Regions from separate parts of the Faecalibacterium duncaniae genome, predicted to be linked through region 2. Evidence: riboswitches for the same ligand, from Rfam matches in the RefSeq annotation. Region 2 holds a riboswitch; the other holds the start of a gene.
What was found. Region 2 has a riboswitch for thiamine pyrophosphate ahead of thiW (energy coupling factor transporter S component ThiW). Riboswitches for the same ligand answer to the same signal wherever they lie in the genome.
Positions count from the first base shown of each region.

Region 1 (3,399 bases), 730 kb from region 2:
GATGAGCCCCTGAACACCGACGGCGACGGCAACGAGCTACTGCTCTCGGACGTGCTGGGCAGCGACGAAAACCTTGTGGGCCTGCAATTGGAGCAGGCCGCCGAGCGCGCCACCCTCCGGCGCTCCGTGGAGCAGCTGGCCCCCCGGGAGCGGCAGATCATGGAGCTGCGCTTCGGCCTTGTAGACGGCGTGGAGCACACCCAGAAGGAAGCCGCCGATGCCCTTGGCATCAGCCAAAGCTACATCTCCCGGCTGGAAAAGCGGATCATCCGTCAGCTAAAAGAGGTGCTGGAGCGGGAGTAACCCCACCGACATCCCTGCGGGATGCCACCGCCCCTAATAGGGGCGGCTTTGGCATAATGGGTAACTTTATGGGTACTGCCAAGGGCCCCACTATTAGGGGGGCTGTCACGCAAAGCGTGACTGAGGGGTTTAGTCTCCAAAAAGTTCCTCGTATTCCCCGCACGTTCCGTGACCATACTTCCGGTATCAACGTAACCGGAGGTTCGGGGGATGTACAACAAAGTGGAATTATGCGGGGTGGACACGGCCCAGCTGCCGGTGCTTTCCGAAGCGGAAAAGCGGCAGCTGCTCACCCGGGCGCGGGCAGGCGATGCCGCCGCCCGGCAGGCTATGATCGAGGGCAACCTGCGGCTTGTCCTGAGCGTGGTGCAGCGGTTCGCGCAGCGGGGGGAGAATCTGGACGACCTGTTTCAGGTGGGGTGCATCGGGCTCATCAAGGCCATCGACAACTTTGACCCGGCCCAGCCGGTGCGGTTTTCCACCTACGGCGTGCCCATGATCATCGGGGAGATCCGGCGCTTCCTGCGGGACAACAACGCCCTGCGGGTCAGCCGCAGCCTGCGCGATGCCGCCTACAAGGCCATGCAGGCCCGGGAGGCGCTGGAAAAGCAGCTGGGCCGGGAGCCCACCGTGGACGAGGTAGCCCGGCAGGCAGGACTTTCCCGCCGGGAGGTGAACGCGGCGCTGGAATCAGTGGTGGAGCCCATCAGCCTGGAAGAGCCCCTTTACACCGATGGCGGCGATGCCATGTATGTCATCGATCAGGTGCGCGACCCGGACAGCGAGGACAGCTGGATCAGTGGGTTGGAGTTCCGGCAGACCGTGGCCGGGCTGACCCCGCGCGAAAAGCGGATCATGGAGCTGCGCTACCTCAAGGGCGAGACCCAGATGGAGGTGGCGCGGGAGATCGGCATCAGCCAGGCGCAGGTCTCCCGGCTGGAAAAGGCCGCGCTGGAGCAGTTCCGGCACAAATAAACAGGAGAGCGGCACAGGCCTCCCTGCACCGCTCTCCTACTTTTTGTATTTGCGTCTGGTCGCCGCCCCGCCCCGCAGATGGCGCTCGGCCTTGTTGCGGGCCAGCACGGCCTGCACCCGGGCAAACAGGGCCGCATCCACGGCCCGCAGGCGGGTGGATACGTCCTTGTGCACCGTTGATTTGCTGCACCCGAACGCCCGGGCGGCTGCCCGCACCGTGGCACTGTGCTCTGCAATGTACTCTCCCAGCAGCGCCGCACGCTGCTCCGGCTCCACGTTCATCCGGTCACGCCTCCCCTGTTTGCGGTCTCCCTAAAAAATATGAGCCATCAGCCGCCAATATGCCCGCCGGGGCTTGACATTTGGGCGCTGGCCGCTATACTGGGAGCTGGACATAAAAACAGGGGCGCTGAAAAGCTGAGATCCGCACCTGAGCGGAGTACCCTCGAACCTGATCCGGGTAATGCCGGCGTAGGTAGTTTGCGGAAAGGTCCACCCTCTTCACAAACGAAGCCCATGCGCCTGCCTTTTTGTGCGGGTGCATTTGTTTTTGTGTACTATTATCTGAGAAGAGGAATCTCCCATGTCAAAAACCTATTCCAAGACCCGCATTCTTGTGGAGTGCGCCCTGATGATCGCCATTGGCACCGTGCTGAGCAACATCAAGTTCTTCACCCTGCCCAACGGCGGCAGCGTTACCCTGCTGAGCATGCTGCCCTTTGTGCTGGTCTCCTTCCGCCACGGCGTGAAGTGGGGCCTGTTCACCGGCTTTGTCAACGGCTGCCTGCAGATGCTGCTGGGCTTCTGGGCACCCCCGACCCCGACCTTCCTGTATTTCCTGGGTGAAGTCCTGCTGGACTATCTGGTGGCCTTTATGGCGCTGGGCACTGCCGAGTTCTTTGCCCGCCCCTTCAAGAACCGGATGGTCGGCGTGGCCGTGGGCACCTTTATGGCAGGCTTCCTGCGCTTTATGTGCAGCTTCCTGTCCGGTGTGCTGGTCTGGGGCAACCTGAACGAAGGCCTGTCTGCCTGGACTTACAGCCTGGTGTACAACGGCAGCTACATGCTGCCTGAGACCCTGCTGACCATGGTGGCCGCCGTTCTGCTCTGCCGTGTGGCTCCGCAGATCTTTGACCGCCAGCACGCAAAGGCCTAACCCATCCTCACTTTGTTCCGCGCCCTGCCCGGCTCTGTGCCCGGCAGGGCTTTTTTGTTTTTGCAAACTTTTTCAAATTGGGTGTTGACAACCGCCCGCCCGGCTGGTATAATAACTCACGTCGCAAGACACCAACCGAATATGTGGGGGATTAGCTCAGCTGGGAGAGCGCTTGCATGGCATGCAAGAGGTCAGCGGTTCGATCCCGCTATTCTCCACCAAAAAAGCACTGTACTTCGTAGGAAGTACGGTGCTTTTCTTTTTTGTTCCGGCAAAAAGATCAGGGGTGCACCGCTCGCCATGCAGGCGGGCCAGTGACACCCCCGATCTCAAACGAAACCGTTATCTGATTTAACACCTGCAGTGTTTTCCGCGCCGTGCCGCCAGCTCCATGCCAAGGCCGACGGCAGAGCCGACAGCGCCCGCACCAACGTGGCAGGGTTTGGTAGCAGTGCCAGCAGTAAGGTTGGCTTCATTGCCCGTAAACAAAAACGTTTCGATGCAGCCAATACAGAGTTGCAGCAGATGCGGGAAACTGGTACAATAAAGACCAGAGGTAAGCTTATCGAATCCCCGCCAGCGCCCAACGTTTTGAACTTTGCAAGCACGTACGTTTTGTAGTACTGGGCAGAGCGTGGCATGGGACCGATGGATACAGAATGCATCATTCGTTCTTCCAAGGTTGCAATGTCTCAGCGCAATGGCACTCAAACCTGTTATTATTCCGAGCTTGGCTTTGTTGCCGTTGGGCAGGACGGAAACGTATCCAGCATTGGCCCGTTGGACGAGGGCGGAAAGAAATTGATGGAGGTGGTCAAAAAGCATGGAATTCCGCATTAGTGACGATGTAAAACTCGAAGAATGGTTTTGTCCCATTTACAATCGAAAAATCGACTGTGGACTATGCTTCGAGGTCTCCAATATTGGCGATGACATTCTCTGCCTGAAGGGCGACGACAAGCCGC
Region 1 is NZ_CP048437.1:1,060,307-1,063,705, reverse strand. Features, by position in the region: gene GXM22_RS05110 (sigma-70 family RNA polymerase sigma factor) at 1-303, shown strand, start outside; gene sigG (RNA polymerase sporulation sigma factor SigG) at 514-1,278, shown strand; gene GXM22_RS05100 (sporulation transcriptional regulator SpoIIID) at 1,315-1,560, opposite strand; TPP riboswitch at 1,671-1,773, shown strand; gene thiT (energy-coupled thiamine transporter ThiT) at 1,862-2,434, shown strand; tRNA gene GXM22_RS05090 (tRNA-Ala) at 2,580-2,655, shown strand; gene GXM22_RS05085 (hypothetical protein) at 2,764-3,102, opposite strand.
Region 1: linked by a shared signal. The riboswitch ahead of thiT (energy-coupled thiamine transporter ThiT) and the one ahead of thiW (energy coupling factor transporter S component ThiW) in region 2 are both predicted to bind thiamine pyrophosphate.

Region 2 (3,399 bases):
GCAGTAATCGCAGACCAGCTTGCCGCTGGCACCATCGTAGTGCAGGGGGCCGGTACAGGCCGGGCACTGATAATTCGTTGTCTTTTCAGCCATGCGTCAGACCCCTCTCAGGCCCCAAAGGGCTTGCCGCACTCGGGGCAGAACTTGGGCGGGTTGGCTGGGTCGGCGGGCACAAAGCCGCAGTTGGCGCACTTGGCGGCGGGCCGGGGTCTGCCGCACTCCGAGCAGAATTTGCCGCTGTTCTTTGCACCGCAGCTGCACACCCAGACAGCCGGGGCTTCGGGCCGGGGCTTGCCGCATTCGGCACAGAACTTGCCCGTGTTGCCGGTGTGGCCGCAGCTGCAGGTCCAGCCAGCGGCTGGTGCGGCCTGAGGCTGCGCGGCGGTCTGCTGGCCGCCCATCTGGTAGAGATCCCGGGCGTTGACACCGCCCGCTGCAGCGGCCTGGTTCATCCCCATAAAGGCCATGGCGGGACCGGCGGCGGTGTTGGAGGCGGCAGTCTGCATGGCGGAGGCCTGTGCACCCACCAGATGCGCGGCGGCGCGGGTGGGGTCCATAAAGGCCGCACTGCGCTGCAGCTCCTTGATCATCTGCTCGTCCTCTTCGCTGGCCTTGACACCGGAAACGCCCAGAGAGACGATCTCGATGCCGCGCAGCCTGCTCCACTTGGCGCTCAGCTCCTGATTCAGGGCCTCGGCCAGCTCGGCGGTGTGGCCGGGCAGGGCGGAGTAGCGGATGCCCTGCTCGCTGATCCGGGCAAAGGCGGGTTGCAGGGCGGTCATCAGCTCGGTCTTGAGCTGGCCGTCCAGCGCGTCGCGGGTGTAGGCGTTTTCCACATTGCCGCAGACATTGGTGTAAAACAGGATGGGGTTGACCACCCGGTAGCTGTATTCGCCGAAGCACCGGATGCCGATGTCGATATCGATGCCGGCGCGCTGGTCCACCACCCGGAAAGGCACCGGGTTGGGGGTGCCGTACTTGTTGCCGGTGAGTTCCCGGGTATTGATATAATAGATGCGCTGGTCGGAACCGGCCTGCCCGCCAAAGCTGAACCGCTTGCCCAGCTCGGCAAACACGCTGTCGATGTTCTTCAGCCCGCCGCTGAGCAGGGAGGGCTGGGTGCCGGTGCTGTAGGTGTACTCGCCGGGCTCAGCACAGAGGTCCACCACCTTGCCCTGCTCCACGATCAGCACGCACTGGCCGTCGGCCACGGCGATCACAGAGCCGTCCGAGATGACGTTTTCGCTGCCGTGCCGGTTGGCGGAGCGGCCATTGGTCCGCTTCTGGCCCTTGACGGCCAGCACCTCCGCAGGCAGAGCGTCACAATAAAAATATTCCTTCCACTGGTCGCCCATCACGCCGGATGCTGCGCCCATGGCTGCTTTGATGAGACCCATAACTTCAATCTCCTTTTGTGCCGGGCAGTGTCCCAAAACGGGGAATGGCTCCCCCGGGCGCTGCGAAATTTGGGACAAGTATAACATAATCCGGAAAATTGTAAAAGCGATTTGGCAAAAAGGCGAAAGAAAAACTTGTTCTTGCTTTTTTGCCCCGGCGGGTGTACAATACCCTACGAAAAACAAAACACAGGGGAGCTCGTGAGGCGGGCTGAGAGGAAGTAACCAAACTTCGACCCTTGACCTGATGCGGATAATGCCGCCGTAGGAAGTCATAGGAAAATGATTTTTTGCAGGAGGCACCGCTGTGGTGTCTCCTGTTTTTTGTTGCCGCAAGCCGCCGCAACGGGCGGCTCCGGGCTGAGGGGGAGCGCCCTGAGCCTTGAAATAACTGCGATGGGAAGCCGTGTTCCGGCGTGAGAGGAGGCCAGCAAGCCTCGACCGCTTTTTGAGAAAGAGGAGTTTCCAATGAAAAAATTCTCTGTGAAAAAGCTGGCTCTCGCTGGAATGTTCTGCGCCCTGTGCGTGGTTGGCAGTGTGTTCAGCTTCCCGATGTTCGGCAGCAAGTGCGCCCCCGTGCAGCACATGGTCAATGTGCTCTGCGCCGTGCTGCTGGGTCCCTGGTGGGGCGTGGGCGTGGCCTTTGTGGCTTCGCTGCTCCGCAATATCCTGGGTCTGGGCAGCCTGATGGCCTTCCCGGGCAGCATGTTTGGTGCCCTGCTCTGCGGCCTGGTCTACGCAAAGACCAAAAACCTGATCGCCACCCTGGTGGGCGAGGTGTTCGGCACCAGCATTCTGGGCGGCCTGTGTGCTTACCCGGTGGCCATCTGCCTGATGGGCAAGAGCGCCGGTGACATCGCGTTCTATGCCTACATCGTGCCCTTCCTCATCTCCACCGCTGTGGGTGCGGTTATTGCGGGTGTGCTGGTGTACAGCCTGCAGCACTCCGGTGCCCTGCGCTCCATGCAGAGCAGCCTTTCCTGACGGGGGTGCGTCATGTTTGCAGAGCAGTTTGCCAATGTCCGCACCAAAAGCCCCCTGATTCATAATATCACCAACTACGTCACCGTGAACGACTGCGCCAATATGGTGCTGGCCTGCGGTGCTTCGCCCATTATGGCCGACGATGCTGCCGAGGTGGAGGATATCACCACCATCTGCGGCGGGCTGAACATCAACATCGGCACCCTGAACAGCCGCACCATTGAATCCATGCTCAAGGCAGGCAGAAAGGCCAATGCACTGGGCCACCCCGTGGTGCTGGACCCCGTGGGCGCAGGCGCTTCCGCCCTGCGCACCGGGACGGCCTACCGCCTGCTGGACGAGGTGCGGTTCACGGTCATCCGGGGCAACATCTCCGAGGTAAAGACACTGGCTTCCGGCGCGGGCACCACCAAGGGCGTGGATGCCGATGTGGCCGACAGGGTCACCGAGGAAAATCTGGACGGCGCGGTGGCCTTTGCCAAGGCATTTGCCGCAAAGACCGGTGCCGTTGTGGCCATTACCGGTGCCATTGACATCGTGGCCGATGGGGCAAAAGCCTACTGCATCCGCAACGGCCACCCGATGATGAGCGCCATCACCGGCACGGGCTGCCAGCTCTCTGCCCTGACGGCGGCCTTTATCACCGCCAACCCCGGCCAGCCGCTGGAGGCTGCTGCTGCCGCCGTCTGCGCCATGGGCCTTGCGGGCGAGATCGCCCATGCACGGCTGACCCCGCTGGACGGCAACGCCACCTACCGCAATTACATCATTGATGCCATTTATCATATGACTCCGGCTCAGCTGGAAGAGGGTGCCAAGTATGAAGTGCGCTGAAGAATATATGCGGCTCTACGCCGTCACCGACCGTGCCTGGGTGGGCGGTCAGACCCTCTATCAGCAGGTGGAGAGCGCCCTGAAGGGCGGCGTGACCTGTGTTCAGCTGCGGGAAAAGGAGCTGGACGAGGAAGCCTTCCTGAAGGAGGCGTTTGAGCTCCACGACCTGTGCAAAAAATACAAT
Region 2 is NZ_CP048437.1:327,633-331,031, forward strand. Features, by position in the region: gene GXM22_RS01445 (Trm112 family protein) at 1-93, opposite strand, end outside; gene GXM22_RS01450 (SPFH domain-containing protein) at 108-1,397, opposite strand; TPP riboswitch at 1,579-1,685, shown strand; gene thiW (energy coupling factor transporter S component ThiW) at 1,866-2,381, shown strand; gene thiM (hydroxyethylthiazole kinase) at 2,394-3,215, shown strand; gene thiE (thiamine phosphate synthase) at 3,202-3,399, shown strand, end outside.